Regions from separate parts of the Rahnella inusitata genome, predicted to be linked through region 2. Evidence: predicted binding sites of a transcription regulator. Region 2 holds the regulator's gene; the other holds the start of a gene.
The links. Region 2 encodes sigma-54, which starts transcription at its own class of promoters, with help from an activator protein. Its sites were predicted from a motif close to GTTGGCACANNTTTCGCTNT; they were not measured.
Positions count from the first base shown of each region.

Region 1 (8,064 bases), 1.5 Mb from region 2:
CGAACACCAGCTGTTACCTGGCAGCAAATTGCCGGAAGAAGCGCTGGCGGAGGTATTTTCCGTGAGCCGCACCGGCATCCGACGTGTGTTGCAACGCCTTGCCGCAGTGCAACTGGTGACGATCTTGCCCAAGCGTGGTGCGCACGTGACGACGCCGGATGCGGAAGAATCCCGCGACGTGTTCGCCACCCGAAAAATTCTTGAATGCGCCAATCTGCCGCTGGTGATCGCCCGCTGTCAGTCCACGCATCTGGTGGCAATGAAAAAACTGGTGCAGGAAGAAAAGCGCGCCCACGAAGCGCGCGACGGTGCGGCCGCGATCCGTCTTTCTGCTGCTTTCCACGTTCAGCTTCAGGCCATTTCCGGCAATAGAGTCCTGACCGAATCGGTCTCTCAGCTGACGTTACGATCCTCCCTGGCGATCGCCGCCTGGGGCGCGCCGTGGCAGCAGGGCTGTCGTTGTCATGATCATGACGATCTTCTCGATCTGCTGAAAAAGCGCGATATCGCCGCGCTGACCGAAAGCATGGCGCATCATTTCGACAGCATCGTCGCCAGCCTGCGTTTCGAGCAGAACAACGGACAGATGCCGGATTTCGCACAGATCTTTGCCTCCCAACGGGCGGTTAACGCACAGGAGAAATGCTGATGTCGCGTGCGCTTTGTATACAACTTATCAACCCGAACACCAGCCGTGCGATGACTGAAGTGATGGCACAAACCGCGCGCTTGGTCGCGGCGCGGGATACACAAATTATGGCGGTGTGCCCGCAAGAAGGCGCGCCGTCGATAGAAGGGCATTTTGATGAGGCTATCGCGACGCTGGGCGTTTTACAGCAGGTGAAAGCCGGGCGTGATGCGGGCGTGGACGGCCATATTATCGCCTGTTTCGGTGACCCCGGTTTGCTGGCCGCGCGCGAGCTGGCGCGCGGTCCGGTGATTGGCATCGCGGAAGCGGCGATGCATCTGGCAACGATGCTCGCGACGCGTTTTTCTATCGTCACCACGTTGCCGCGCACGCTGACCATCGCCCGTCATTTGTTACATCAGTACGGTTTCGAGCGTCACTGCGCGGCGCTGCACGCCATCGATCTGCCGGTGTTATCGCTGGAAGACGGCAGCGGGCTGGCGCAGCAGAAAGTGCGTGAGCAATGTATCGCGGCGAAAAAAACCGACGGCAGCGGGGCTATCGTGCTCGGTTGCGGTGGTATGGCCGATCTGGCGCAGGAGCTGACGCTGGAGCTGAATATTCCGGTGATCGACGGCGTCAGCGCCGCCGTCAAAATGGTGGAGTCGCTGGCGGCGTTGCGCCTGACGACCAGTAAACACGGCGATCTGGATTACCCGCTGGAAAAACCCTTGTCTGGCCGTTTTGCCGGACTGAATCTGAGAGATCATTATGTCTGAGTCTGATTATGGTTTTACCCAAGCATACCCGCGTGACCTGATCGGCTACGCCGGGCGCCCGCCGCATGCCAACTGGCCCGGCAACGCCCGCATCGCGGTGCAGTTTGTCCTTAATTACGAAGAGGGCGCGGAGAATAACGTCCTGCACGGCGACGCCGGTTCCGAACAATTTCTTTCAGACATCATTGGCGCGGCCAGTTTCCCTGACCGGCATATGTCGATGGATTCGCTGTACGAATATGGCTCCCGCGCCGGGTTCTGGCGCATCCACAATGAATTCCAGAAACGCGGCCTGCCGCTGACGGTCTTCGGCGTCGCGATGGCACTGGCGCGCAACCCTGAAATCGTCAACGCGATCAAAGCGGCAGATTACGACGTTGTCAGCCACGGCTGGCGCTGGATCCACTATCAGGACATGAGCAAAGCCGAAGAGGCTGAGCACATGGAAAAAGCCATCACCGTGCTGCGTGACTTATTCGGCAAAGCGCCGCTCGGCTGGTATACCGGCCGCGACAGCCCGAATACCCGGCAGCTGGTCGCGCAGTCGGGCGGTTTCCAGTACGACAGCGATTACTACGGCGATGACCTGCCTTTCTGGACACCGGTCAAACTGGATTCCGGCGAAATCAAACAGCATCTGGTGATCCCGTACACGCTGGAAACTAACGATATGCGGTTTGCCTCCCCGCAGGGGTTCAACACCGGCGAGCAGTTTTATACCTATCTGAAAGACACGTTCGATGTGTTGTATGAAGAGGGGGAAACCTCTGCGAAGATGATGTCGATTGGGATGCACTGCCGGATACTTGGCCGTCCGGGACGGTTTCGCGCATTACAGCGGTTTCTCGATTACGTTGAATCACATGAGCGTGTTTGGGTGTGTAAGCGGCAGGAAATCGCCGACCACTGGGAGAGGGAGCATCCGGCTTCGGCAAAAGGATAAGGTCAAGACCTTGGGTTGCCACCCAAGCCGGCCTCAAGGGGGGTCTGTCGCCACCCCCCCTGAGAATCCCGGGCTCTTTAAAACACGTGCCATGCAAACGGGCTATGTTTCAGCAGCCACCGCTATTGCCGCAAAATCCCGCCGCTGTGCGGTGCCCTCCGGTCGGGTTACAACCCGCGCCAAAACGCCGCGCGGTTTTCCACCTCTTCCTCCGGCGTGATTTTTGAAAGCGGCCAGAAGTTTTAGGTCACAACTTCACCGGCTCAGGATGAGAAAAAAGCCTGTTAAAATTTCGAAATGACTCGAGCAGCTATGACAAATGGCGATAACAGCAACATACAAATAAAACCCCAAGCCCCAAAACCAAAAACCCAGCGATGCTTTTAAGATCCCGCCAAGGCGCGATAAAAAAATTTTGCTGAGAGAGTGTTTCGAGACCTATGGCTCGAAGACCGAACGAAGGGACCGCGGAGCGGCAAGATTTTGCGCCTCCACGGAGGTCACAGAACACGTCCATCGGTCTGGCGACAGCGCGTGTTTGAAAAAGCGGGGAGAGATCCAAGAGAGGGAAAGCAATTCCCTCTCTTGGTCGGTTTCGGCGCGAAAAGCCAGGTGATCACCGTTATTGAAAAACCGAAATTTTCTCGATCAAACCATCAAACCATCAAACCATCAAACTGACATGGGCTGCCACAATCTTCCATCCACTCAACATTTTGACCCACGTCTGCTGCTGTCGCCCAATTTTGTCCGTACCTTCGCGGCGAAACTCGGTACTGGCGATCGCCATGTCATCGCCAAACGTGGTGATCGTCGTGTTGATCAAATCGCGATCCAGCCCCTGAGAAGGGCGCGCAGCGCGGAATTCACGGATGGCTTCGATGCCGTAAAGATTTTCCCCTGCGCCGTAGCGCACAGTCCGCGGATCATGCCAGAACAGCTCGTCGAGCACGGCGGTGTCGTTGGTGATCAGCGCCTGCTCATAACGATAAAATGCCGCATTCATTTCGGCGAGGATCGCCGGGCGGTCAATATTGTCAGTTTTCATGATTAACTCTCTTCACCCTGGAAAACGGTAATGTCAGATCACCGAAGAACTGCTGACTTTCACGATACCTTGTTGCTCAAGCGCCCACGCGGCGCGCAGGCACAGGTCTTCCCGCCACGGCGGAGCAATCAGTTGTAACCCTATCGGCAGACCCGTTGCGGTGGTTACCGGCACGGTCACCACCGGCAGGCCAAGGAACGAAATCGGCTGCGTCAACATTCCCATACTGGCGCGCGTTGGCAGGTCCAGACCGTTGATGTGGATCGTTTCCTGACCCAGTAAAGTCGCCGGACACGGCGTGGCTGGCGCAATCAAGATGTCCCAATGGTCGAACAATGGCAACACCTGTTGCTGAAACTGATGACGGAAACGCTGCGCCTGCACGTACCACGCCGCCGGGATCATGGCGCCTGCCAGCAAACGCTCGCGGGAAAGTGGCTCAAACTGTTCAGGAATACTGCGCAGTTTGGGTAAATACTGATTGCCGCCTTCCGAGGCGCTGATGATGAACGCCGCAGAACGCGCCAGTTCAGCCTGCGGCATCTCGATCTCTTCCTGAGCCTCCAGCGCCTGCGCTACCTTCAGCACGGCGGCTTTGGCGTGCTCATCGCACCACGTCGAAAAATATCCGCCGAGGACAGCAGTGCGTAAACCCTGTTGGCCGCGCTTAAGCTGCGAAAACGTCTCGGTATTCGGCTTGTCAGCCTGAAAATGATCCTGCGGATCGGTGCCCTGAATTGCGTCGTAGACCTGCGAAAGATCTTCGCTGCACCTCGCCAGGGGGCCGAGATGATCGAGGCTGGCGACAAACGGCTGGCTTCCGCTGCGGGAGATCCGCCCGAAAGTCGGTTTCAGGCCGAGAATGCCGGAGAGCGAGGCGGGCACGCGGATCGAACCGTTGGTGTCGCTGCCAAGCGTGAAATGCACCAGACCGGCAGCGACCGCCGCCGCCGAACCGCCGGAAGATCCACCTGCGACGCGGGAAAGATCGCGCGGGTTACGCGTCGCGCCATAGTGACTGTTTTCGGTGGTGAAACCGTAGGCGTAGGCGTCCATATTCAACATGCCTGACAGCGTCGCGCCCTGTGCGGCCAGCCGTGAAATGGTCCAGGCATCGTGCCGCGCGGCGGCGTTGCTGCTGTTGAGGCTGGCACCGGCCAGCGTGACTTCGCCCGCGACGTCCAGCAGGTTTTTCACCGCATAAGGAATACCGGCCAGCGGCGGTAACGTTGTACCGCTGGCGCGGGCTTTGTCGACTTTCGCGGCTTCGCTCAGCATCCTGTCGCGGGTGATGTGGGTGTACGCGTTGATGACCGGATTCGCCTGTTCTATGGCGTCGAGCGTGGTGGTGGCGACTTCGCTGGCGGAGATGTGGCCCTGCGCAATCGCCTGATGCAGCTGGCTGATGGAGAAATTTTCTAACGATTTCATGCTCTGTATACCCCGGCGATTTCCAGGCGCGGGTCGAGCGGTAAATCCATCAGCGGCTGCGCCATCTGCGCGATGCGGCTAAATTGCACCAGTAATTCCTGACGACGTGCGTCGTCGAGTTCCAGCGCCAGTACGGATTCCATCTGGCGGACATACGCAGCCCATTGGAGCTCAGCAGGTGTGTTTTTCATGGTGTTTTCTCCTTATCAAAAACCGGCAGCGCTGCCGTTGCTACGCGGGTCAGACGCGCCCTCAAACATGCCGTTGGTGTGGCGCACAATCGCGCCCGCATGGCCGACGGCTTCGCTGAAATCCGGTAACAGCTCGACGTCGTGACCGCGCTGGCGCAGCCCGGCGAGCGTCGGATATTCGAAGCGGCCTTCCAGTTTCAGTGAGTCGGAGCTTTCGCCCCAGGTGCGGCCGAGCAGCCAGCGCGGGCCGCTGATCGCTTGTTGTAAGGATTGCCCCTGCACCACGTGACGGATGAACACTGCCGCCTGCGTTTGCGGCTGGCCGTCACCGCCCATCGAGCCGTACACCATCGTGCGACCGTCGTATAAACGGGCGGCGGCCGGGTTGAGCGTATGGAACGGTTGTTTGCCCGGCGCCAGCGCCAGCAAATGATCCGGATCGAGACTGAAAGACGCACCGCGGTTTTGCCACAGCACGCCGCTCTCCGGCAGCACCACGCCGCTGCCAAATTCATGATAAATGCTTTGGATGAACGAGACCGCCAGCCCGCTGCTGTCCATCACGCCCATCCAGACAGTATCGCCCGGCCCTTTGCCTTTGCCCCAGTCGGCGGCGCTGTGCGGTTTGATGCGGGTGGCGAGGGCATCGAGATACTGCGGATCGAGCAGGCTTTGGGCGTCCTGCGTCATCATGCGTGGATCGGTGATGAAACGATCGCGCAGCCCGAACGCCAGTTTGGTGGCTTCAACGATGCTGTGAATCGTGGCGCCTTCGTCCATGCTTTCGAGTGACAGACGGTCGGTCAGGCCGAGGATCGCCAGTGAGACCAGCCCCTGCGTCGGTGGCGTCAGATTGTAGATTTCGCCCTTACTGTGTTTGAGGCGCAAGGGCACGCGGCGCTGCGGTTTGTACGCCGCGAGATCGGCGCGGGTGACCGGCATACCGAGCTTTTCCATATCGGCGGCCATGCTGTCGGCCAGTTCACCCCGGTAGAAACTGCCCAGTCCGTCTTCGCACAGCATCGATAATGTTTGTGCCAGCTGCGGTTGTGTGAAGCGGTTCCCGGCGCGCGGCACTTCTCCGTTGGGCAGAAACACATCGGCGAAAGAGCGGATGTCTTTGAGTTCGTGCTGCTTGGAGCGGGTGGCGGCTTCCTGCGAGGCGGTGACCGGAATTCCGTCGGAGGCGTAACGGATCGCGTCACGCAACAAGCGCGACAGCGGTTTTTGCTCGCCGCCAAATTCAGCGGAAACGTTCAGCGCTTCCTGCCATCCGCCCACGGTGCCCGCGACGGTGAGCGCCGATTTCGGGCCGCGGTGCGGAATGTGTGTGTCACCGGCATAAAAATCCAGAGAAGCGAGGGAGCCAGCCGCGCCGCTGGCGTCGATGGCGACCGGATTGCCCTGTGGCGGTACAATCAGCCAAAAGCCGTCGCCGCCGAGCCCGTTCATGTGCGGATACACCACGGCGATGGTTGCGGCTGCGGCCACCATGGCTTCGATGGCATTACCGCCTTCGCGTAATACCGCAAGCGCACTCTGGCTCGCCAGATGATGAGGCGTGACCGCCATTCCTAACGGTGCGCTGTTACTGTTAATCATGCGATGTCCTTTGTTGCGTGTCTTTTCTTATGTGCTGATGTCAGTCCGCGCGTGCAGGGTAAGAGGGCGCGATGTCATTAAGTTAAGCAAGAGGTGTTCCACATCCGCAGGAAAGTGCCGCGTTGACGGATAAATTCGCTTGCATTGGCAAGCATAGTGCATGGTATGTTCCGCCCATTCATTGAAACTTCCGTTACAAAAGGGTCGGACATGAAACAAATTGATGAGCGTCTGCGCGACCATTACCCGGCGTTGACGCCGCAGGAACAACGCGTAGCCGACTTTATCTTCGCCAGTATTGACGACCTGATGAGCTACAACAGCGCAGAGCTGGCGCGGCTTAGCGGAGTGTCAAAGGCCACGGTCAGCCGCCTGTTTAAGCGGCTCGGCTACCCAAGTTATCGCGACATGCGCGATGAAATGCGCACGCTGCGCCAGAGCGGAATGCCGCTGACCGACAGCCGCGATGCGGTGCAGGGAAACACCCTGTTGTCCCGGCACTACAAGCAGGAAATGGCCAACCTGACGCAGTGGATTAATCAGATCGACGGCGCGCAGTTCAGTGCGCTGACCGCCGCGCTGAGTCAGGCGCGGCAGGTGCGTCTGCTGGGCTTTCGCAACAGCTATCCGGTGGCGTTACATCTGCGCCAGCAGCTGATTCAGGTGCGACCAGGCGTGACGATGATGCCGCAGCCGGGGCAGACGCTGGCGGAAGAGCTGGTAGACCTGACCGCGCAGGATGTGGTGATTTTCGTCGCGTTCCGCCGCAGACCGCGCATGGCGAAGGCCATTCTGACCCAGTTGCAAACACTGGGCGTGCCGGTGCTGCTTGTCTGCGAACCGCAGGCGCAGACGCTGACTGCACTGGCGACCTGGCATCTGGCGACGCCACTCGACAGCGTGTCGGCGTTTGACAGCTATTCTTCGGCGATGAGTCTGGCAAATTTGCTCAGCAACGCGTTGCTGCACGAAATGCTGGCCTCAGGGCGTCAGCGAATTCATCAGATAAACGATATGTACAGCGATCTCGACGAACTCGAACAGCGCTGATTCCCGATTCAGGTTCAAACAGGGCGCTTTTTTGGTGCCTTCGCACAATGACGGTGCGCCGCCATTTTTACTTTTCGCGTCTTTCTGCTCTGCCACAGGGCAAAAGGCGCCACCCCAAACAGTCCCCATTCCCCGTAATTCCTTGTCATAGCGTGACTTCGTCCACATTTTTTCGATTGAACCGCTTTTGGCACATTCGTTGCAAAGTCATGTTTATAAGAATCTATCGTTCCAAAAACCTTTCACCGGAGATAATCTATGAACATGAACAAACGGCTGTTGGCGTGGGCAGGTGTTGCAATGCTGGTTCTTCAGGCATCGGGCGCGATAGCCGATCAGTTGCAGAATATTCAGAAGCGCGGCGTGCTGCGCGTGGCCGTGCCGCAGGATTT
Region 1 covers NZ_CP065024.1:1,405,724-1,413,787, forward strand. Annotated here, with positions in the region: gene I2123_RS06640 (GntR family transcriptional regulator) at 1-649, shown strand, start outside; gene I2123_RS06645 (aspartate/glutamate racemase family protein) at 649-1,407, shown strand; gene puuE (allantoinase PuuE) at 1,400-2,350, shown strand; gene hpxZ (oxalurate catabolism protein HpxZ) at 3,015-3,398, opposite strand; gene I2123_RS06660 (AtzE family amidohydrolase) at 3,432-4,829, opposite strand; gene hpxX (oxalurate catabolism protein HpxX) at 4,826-5,020, opposite strand; gene I2123_RS06670 (gamma-glutamyltransferase family protein) at 5,036-6,622, opposite strand; gene I2123_RS06675 (MurR/RpiR family transcriptional regulator) at 6,833-7,672, shown strand; gene I2123_RS06680 (transporter substrate-binding domain-containing protein) at 7,937-8,064, shown strand, end outside.
Region 1: the regulator sigma-54 is predicted to act here: its motif matches at 6,706-6,725, upstream of I2123_RS06670 (gamma-glutamyltransferase family protein).

Region 2 (8,064 bases):
TAATTCTCAGTCTTCATCGAATCCGGAATTAATCAGATTCACTACGGCGCTCAGCGCTTCAGCTTCATCGGGGCCGGTGGCTTCGATTTCGATTTGCTGGCCTTTCGGCGAATCGAGCATCAGCAGGGCGATCACGCTGCTGGCTTCCGCTTCAATGCCTGTGCCGTTGCGCAGCATCACTTCTGATTCAAAACTCTGCACCAGTTCAAACAACTTCATCGCCGGACGGGCGTGCATCCCTAACCGGTTTTTGATTTCTACCGTTTGTTTCACCGTCATGATTTGCGTTTTTCCAGCGTGCGATGGCGGGACTGAACATTCTTCCCACGGGAACGAAAATAGTCGGCCAGTTCTTCCGCGATATACACCGAACGGTGTTTACCGCCAGTACAACCAATGGCGACGGTCAGATAGCTGCGGTTGTTGGTCTCCAGCGCGGGCAGCCATTGTTCGAGATAGCTGCGGGTCTGGTAGATAAAGTTGTGCACTTCGGTATGACGGTCGAGGAAGGCTGCGACGGGCTTATCCAGGCCAGTCATCGGGCGCAGTTTCGGATCCCAATGCGGGTTCGGCAGGAAACGCACGTCGAAGACGTAATCGGCATCAATCGGCAGGCCATGTTTGAAACCAAAGGATTCGAAGACCATCGTCAGTTCGCGTTCACGTTTGCCCAAAAGGCGGGTACGCAGCATTTCTGCCAGCTCGTGAACCGACATTTCGGAGGTGTCGATGATCAGATCGGCGGCGGAACGCAGCGGTTCGAGCAGATCGGCTTCTTCATCGATGGCACTTTCGAGGGACAGATTTTTGCTGGAAAGCGGGTGCAGACGACGGGTGTCGCTGTAACGGCGGATCAGGGTATTGCGGTCGGCGTCGAGGAACAGCAACTGCGGCGAGAAACTCTCGGGCAGTTGTGACATCGCATACTCATAAACTTCCGGTGTTTCTGGCATGTTGCGCACGTCAATGCTGACGGCGGCGGACGTATTGCGCTCGACAAGCGTCTGGGCAAGCTGCGGCAGTAACACCACCGGCAGATTGTCCACACAGTAAAATCCCATGTCTTCTAATGCCCTTAGGGCAACCGACTTCCCGGAACCGGAACGGCCGCTGACTATCATCAGCACCATGGTGTCACTCCCCTGGCATTCAGTGTTCAGAATTCACTTTCCCGGCGTGCGGCCGGGAATCTTAAAATTATTCGTTTTCTGTCATTATCTTGAACAGTTCTTCGTCGCTTTGCGCTCCGCGCAGTCGGCGACACACTGTTTTATCTGCCAATTTCTTGGCCACTAAAGACAAGGTGTGTAAGTGGGTTTTACATTGATCTGCAGGAACCAGCAAGGCAAAAAGCAGATCTACCGGCTGATTGTCGATAGCGTCAAACGCGATCGGTTGTTCGAGCTGAATGAACACGCCGACGGCGCGTAACGTATCTTCTTCCAGCTTGCCGTGCGGGATGGCGATCCCGGCACCGATCCCGGTGCTGCCCATACGCTCACGGGTCAAAATGGCGTCGAAAATCACCTGTGGTGACAAATTCAGTTGTTTGGCCGCCAGCTCGCTGATGATTTCCAGCGCACGTTTTTTGCTGGCGCAATGAACGCCGCTTTTGGTGCATTCGGCATTGAGCACCGACGTTAATTGCATTGCTATATCGTTGATCATGTCATCTTCACTTTTGCGCTGATTCACCCTTAAAGCTATATCGGCTCGTTCCCCGAAGGTCACAAGCCGATGCCTGAAGGTTTGTAGCACAGGGTTGGCTACATGAATGTCAGTGCTGTTTCAGTTTGTCTTTATGTTTGTTCAGCTGACGGGCCAGTTTATCAACCAGGCCGTCAATCGCTGCGTACATATCCTGATGTTCCGAGGTGGCATGCAACTCGCCTCCGTTCACATGCAGTGTCGCTTCCGCGACTTTTTGCACTTTTTCAACGCTTAACACCACATACACCTGATTAATCCTGTCGAAATACTGTTCTAACTTCGCCAGTTTCAACGAGATAAATTCTCTCAGGGGATCGGTGATCTCAATGTGATGTCCGGTAATGTTGAGCTGCATAATGTCTTCCTTCTCTGTTGAGGTCAAACTAACTGTTTACGCTGGTTTGAGGGCGGGATGGACAAAGACTCTCGGTATTTTGCAACGGTACGGCGTGCAACCATGATGCCCTGATCGGAAAGCAGGGTTGCTAACTTACTGTCGCTCAGCGGTTTTACAGGATTCTCCGCTGCAATTAATTTCTTCACCAGCGCCCGGATTGCGGTGGACGATGCCTCGCCGCCGCTGTCAGTACTGACATGGCTGGAGAAGAAATACTTCAGTTCGAAAATGCCGCGCGGGCTGTGCAGGAACTTCTGCGTCGTCACGCGCGAAATCGTCGATTCATGCATTTCAACGGCGCTGGCGATATCGGCCAGCACCATCGGTTTCATGTATTCATCACCCATCTCAAAGAACGCCTGCTGCTGTTCGACAATGCAGCGCGTGACCTTCAGGAGGGTATCGTTACGGCTTTCCAGACTTTTGATCAGCCACTTGGCTTCCTGCAGATTGCTGCGGATAAACTGTCCGTCGCTGTCGCTGCGGGTGGAATTGCCCATCGCGGCGTACTGCTGGTTGATCTTCAGCCGTGGAATGCTGTCTGAGTTCAGTTCGACCGACCAGACGCCGGACACTTTGCGCACCAGTACATCCGGGATCACGTATTCGGATTCGCCGGTATTGATCGACTGTCCCGGACGCGGATCAAGAGACTGGATCAGGAGCATCGCTCCTTTCAGTGTATCTTCTTTTAGACGGGTTGATCGCATAAGTGCACGGAAATCATGGTTCGCCAGCAGATCCAGATGTTCGCTAATGATAAGTCTGGCTTCTGTGATGAAAGGCGTTTCCGGGACGTACTGGGAAAGCTGAATCAGCAGGCAGTCGCGCAGATCGCGCGCCGCCACACCCACCGGGTCAAAACGCTGAACGCGCTTTAGAACGGCTTCGACTTCATCCATGGTGACGTTTTCATCGCCGATACTTTCGAGGATGTCGTCGAGAGAAATTGTCAGGTAACCGGTGTCATCCACGGCGTCGACAATGGAGGTCGCGATAGCGGCGTCGGTGTCAGAAAACGGCGTCAGCTCGACCTGCCACATCAGGTAATCCTGCAATGTCTGGGTCGTTTCGCCCTGATACACCGGCAGTTCGTCGTCGCTGTAATCATTGCCTGTCCCGGACGGCGTGCCCGCGGTGTAAATCTCATCCCAGGTGGCGTCGAGCGGCAGCTCTTCGGGCATATCTTTCTGCTCGAGGGCTTCGCGGGTATCCAGACCTTCACTGTCAGGGGTTTCGACTGCATCGATTTCATCGTGCAGGTCAGTTTGTTCCAGCAGAGGGTTGCTCTCCAGCGCGAGTTGGATCTCCTGTTGGAGCTCAAGCGTGGACAATTGCAACAGACGGATCGCCTGTTGTAATTGAGGAGTCATGGCCAGTTGTTGGCTGAATCTGAGTTGCAAACCTTGCTTCATATCTTGGCTTTATATCCGTAGATGAGTTCAAACGGCAACACGTCGGTCAGAACCGGCCCGCTTCATTGTAAAGCGAAACAGGCGCGGTTCAGGCGGCGCAGATCACAGACGGAATTCTTCACCCAGATAAACACGTTTTACTTGTTCATCAGCAAGAATGTCGGTTGGCGTGCCGTGGGCGATCAGTTTGCCCTGACTGACGATGTAGGCGCGTTCACACACGTCGAGGGTTTCACGAACGTTGTGGTCGGTAATCAGCACGCCGAGGCCGCTGTCACGCAAGTGCTCAATGATTTTTTTGATGTCGATAACGGAAATCGGGTCAACACCGGCGAAGGGTTCATCCAGCAGGATAAATTTAGGGTTCGCCGCCAGCGCACGGGCAATTTCCACACGACGGCGTTCACCACCGGACAGTGACTGACCGAGGTTATCGCGCAAATGGGAAATATGGAACTCTTCCATCAGCTCGTTGGCGCGATCGTTTCGCTGGTCTTTATTCAGGTCGTCACGGATCTGCAATACCGCCATCAGGTTATCAAACACGCTGAGGCGACGGAAAATGGACGCTTCCTGAGGCAGGTAACCAATGCCGCGACGTGCGCGGGTGTGCAATGGCAAAAGGCTGATGTCCTCGTCGTCGACGATAATGCGGCCCGCATCACGCTGGACGATACCGACCACCATGTAAAACGTGGTGGTTTTACCGGCACCGTTAGGGCCGAGTAATCCGACGATTTCGCCCGAATTAACGTTCAGGCTGACATCTTCAACGACCTTACGGCCTTTGTATGCCTTCGCCAGATTTTCTGCGATTAATTTTGCCATAAATTATCAGTTACTCTTTTTGGTCTGGCCGCCGGCTGCTGCCGGGGTCTTTTCCTGCAACTGCGTCGGGACCAGAACGGTCGTGACACGCTTGCCTTTATCACTGAAGGCTTCCATCTGCTGCTTCTGCACCAGATAGGTAATACGATCGCCTTTCACGTTGCTGTCGAGCTGTTCAAGGTACGCGTTGCCGGTGAGGGTCACCAGATCGGTTTCCACTTCATAACGGACTTTCTGCGCGTGGCCTTTGATAGGCTTGCCGTTGTCTTGTAACTGGTAGAAGGTCACAGGGTTGCCGTAGCCTTCAACCACTTCTTTGCCGGATACGCCTTGCGGGCGGATCACGACCACTTTATCGGCTTTAACCTGAATCGAACCCTGATTCACCACCACGTTCCCGGTAAAAGTCGCCGTGTTGGTGTTCACATCCAGCGCCTGATTAGCTGAATCAATGGTGATCGGTTTCGTTGTGTCATCTTTCAGCGCGAACGCCGGAATGCTGACGGCCAGCAAGGAGCCTGTGATCAGAAGATTACGGATTTTATTTTTTACTTTGAATTTCATAAGAGGTCGTTACCTTTTCGATCAGCTCTGCTGTTTTATCACGCAGATTACCACGCATTTTCATGCCGTTAGATGTAAAACCTGTACCGTAAAGCGTCACTTCATCGTCTGAAGCAACGTCTTGTGTCGTCAGGTTAACCCGTGCATTGTCCGTTTTGATTCTTTGCAGCTGCGATGTTTCCGGCGTCAGGCTATCTGCCTGCACATGCCCATAAAGATAGAGCATTTTATCCTGAGTCATCTTGGCTTTATCAGAACGCAGCACCCAGGTTGGAACTTTATTCTTGTCATACATGGTCGCCACCGGGTTGGTAAACCAGGTTACCTGATCGGTGGTGTAGTATTTGACCTGATCGGAGACCAGTTTGTAAGTCAGGCTACCCAGCGGGTCATACACCATGGTGACCGTGTGGGAGCTTTGATAGGTCGGATCCTGATCGTTAACCGCCTGCGGTGCGTCATCGGAGTTATCCGACAGCGACCAGCCAATCAGCACCAGAACAATGGCTGTCAGAACCAGAATGATCCAAAGTCTTGTTTTATTCATATCGACAGCCCTTTGGCGTCCTCCAGCTTGCCCTGCGCCAGCAGAATCAAATCACATAATTCGCGAACTGCGCCACGGCCACCGGCAATGCGGGTGACGTAATGTGCCTTTGGCAACAGGATAGGATGTGCGTCCTGAACCGCGACGGACAGACCCACTTCGGCCATCACCGGCCAGTCAATCAGGTCATCACCGATGTAAGCGACTTCCTCTGCCCGAAGCGACAGTGTATCTAACAGTTCGCGGAAGGCCAAAAGCTTATCTGATTGACCCTGATACAAGTGACGGATCCCGAGGGTTTTGGCGCGATCTTCTAATAATTTTGCATTGCGGCCTGTAATAATGGCGACCTCAATGTCAGAAGTCAGCAGGCAACGGATACCATAACCGTCGCGAACGTTGAAACTTTTCAGCTCTTCTCCCTGATTTCCCATGTAGATCAGGCCATCAGACATGACGCCGTCCACATCGCAAATCAGCAGGCGAACCGCTTTCGCCCGTTCAAGCACGTCGGTGCTGACCGGACCGTAGCAGGTATCCACCAGGGCTGTGCTAATACTCATTCAGGGCATTCCTCAATTAAACTACGCCAGCGCGCAGCATGTCGTGCATATGTAACACACCCAACAACTGGTCACCATCAGCAACCATCACACAGGTAATGTGTTTTTCCTGCATTAAATTCAGCGCATCCACTGCCAGCAGGGAAGGACGCACGCGAACGCCGCCGGTGGTCATCACATCTGCAATGGACGCCGTGTTGATATTCACGCCCATGTCGAAAATCCGGCGTAAATCGCCGTCAGTGAAGATACCCTGAATTTTCATCAGGTCGTCGCAGATGACGGTCATCCCCAGATTCTTACGGGTGATTTCCAGCAGGGCATCGCGCAAAGACGCATCGCGGCTGACGTGCGGGATTTCATCACCTGAGTGCATGATATCGCTAACGCGCAGCAGGAGCTTGCGACCCAGTGCTCCGCCGGGATGTGACAGGGCGAAATCTTCCGGCGTAAAACCGCGAGCTTCAAGCAGCGCCACGGCAAGGGCATCGCCCATCACCAATACCGCTGTGGTGCTGCTGGTTGGCGCTAACCCGAGCGGGCACGCCTCTTTCGGCACCCGCACGCAAAGATGCACGTCGGCAGCTTTCCCCATGGTACTTTCGGGATTCGCGGTCATGCAGATAAGCGTAATGGCTAAACGCTTTAACACCGGGATTAGCGAGAGAATTTCATTCGCTTCGCCGGAGTTGGAAATCAGGATCACAATGTCCTGTCTGGACACCATGCCGAGATCGCCATGGCTGGCTTCGCCCGGGTGGACAAAAAACGCCGGGGTGCCAGTACTGGCGAAGGTGGCGGCCATTTTCCGGCCAATATGCCCTGACTTGCCCATACCCATCACTACAACTTTACCGGTGCAGGCGAAAATTTTCTCACACGCACGGGTGAAATCACCGTTGATGTATTGATCTAACTGCTCAAGTCCTTCACGTTCTGTTTTCAGCACTTCACGTCCGACAGCCTGGAAATCAAAGTCGGAGGCGAGGATATCGTTAGCCATAGTCAATTCCTGACAGAGTTCAGAGGCCAATGCCGTCCGGTTGAAGGAACAGCACCGCCATATAGGCGATAAATCCACAAAGTAACAGTGCACCGGCTAAATGACCGATACGGTGTTTTCGCATCAGACAAAGCCCGGTAAGTACTATACTGACCGCCAGCATGACCCAGTAATCGCGATGAAACGCATCCGGGTTGAACGAGCCTGGTGCCACCAGCGCGGGTAATCCCAGCACCAGACAGGTATTAAAGATATTCGCGCCGATGATGTTACCCAGCGCGATGTCGTCTTCACCTTTAAGAGCACCGGCAATAAACGTCGCCAGTTCTGGCAGGCTGGTTCCGATGGCAATCACCGTCAGGCCGATCACCAGTTCGCTGACGCCAAAATAACGGGCAATCACGGTACTGTTATCGACAATCATCCCTGACGCCAGCGGCATAATGATAAAGCCCAGCGCCAGCCACAAAAACGCCACGGTGTTACTGCTGTCGGAAGGCAGCTCGGACATCTGCTCATAAGTCAGCGTATCGAGCCCTTCTTTTTCGGCCGCGCGGGCGATTTTTATCACCAGCATCATAAAGACCGCGGCGCTGGCCAGCAGCAAAACGCCATCCAGACGGCTGAGTTCTCCGTCACTTAACAGAAAACCGCAGAGCCCTGTGACCAGTAACAATAGAGGGAGTTCGCGGCGTAATATATCAGAACGCACGGAAAGTGGATGAATCAGGGCTGCACCGCCCAAAATCAGAAGAATATTAATGATATTTGAACCAATTGCGTTTCCGACCGCCAAATCCATTTGATCGTTGATGGCGGCAGTGGTGGAAACGACCAGCTCAGGAAGGGAGATCCCGACGCCGACGACGGTCATCCCGATAATAAGCGGAGGCATGCCCATCGAACGTGCTAATACTGCGGCTCCGTACACCAGACGATCGGCGGCATACACAAGAAGTAAGAGGCCGACAATCATCAGTACGATAGCGAGAAGCATGAAACATCCTTTCTTGGGTATAATGCGAGATTCGTTGCCC
Region 2 covers NZ_CP065024.1:4,600,807-4,608,870, reverse strand. Annotated here, with positions in the region: gene npr (PTS phosphocarrier protein NPr) at 7-279, opposite strand; gene rapZ (RNase adapter RapZ) at 276-1,130, opposite strand; gene ptsN (PTS IIA-like nitrogen regulatory protein PtsN) at 1,198-1,668, opposite strand; gene hpf (ribosome hibernation promoting factor) at 1,778-2,065, opposite strand; gene rpoN (RNA polymerase factor sigma-54) at 2,089-3,522, opposite strand; gene lptB (LPS export ABC transporter ATP-binding protein) at 3,625-4,350, opposite strand; gene lptA (lipopolysaccharide ABC transporter substrate-binding protein LptA) at 4,357-4,914, opposite strand; gene lptC (LPS export ABC transporter periplasmic protein LptC) at 4,892-5,461, opposite strand; gene kdsC (3-deoxy-manno-octulosonate-8-phosphatase KdsC) at 5,458-6,024, opposite strand; gene kdsD (arabinose-5-phosphate isomerase KdsD) at 6,041-7,027, opposite strand; gene I2123_RS21430 (calcium/sodium antiporter) at 7,047-8,024, opposite strand.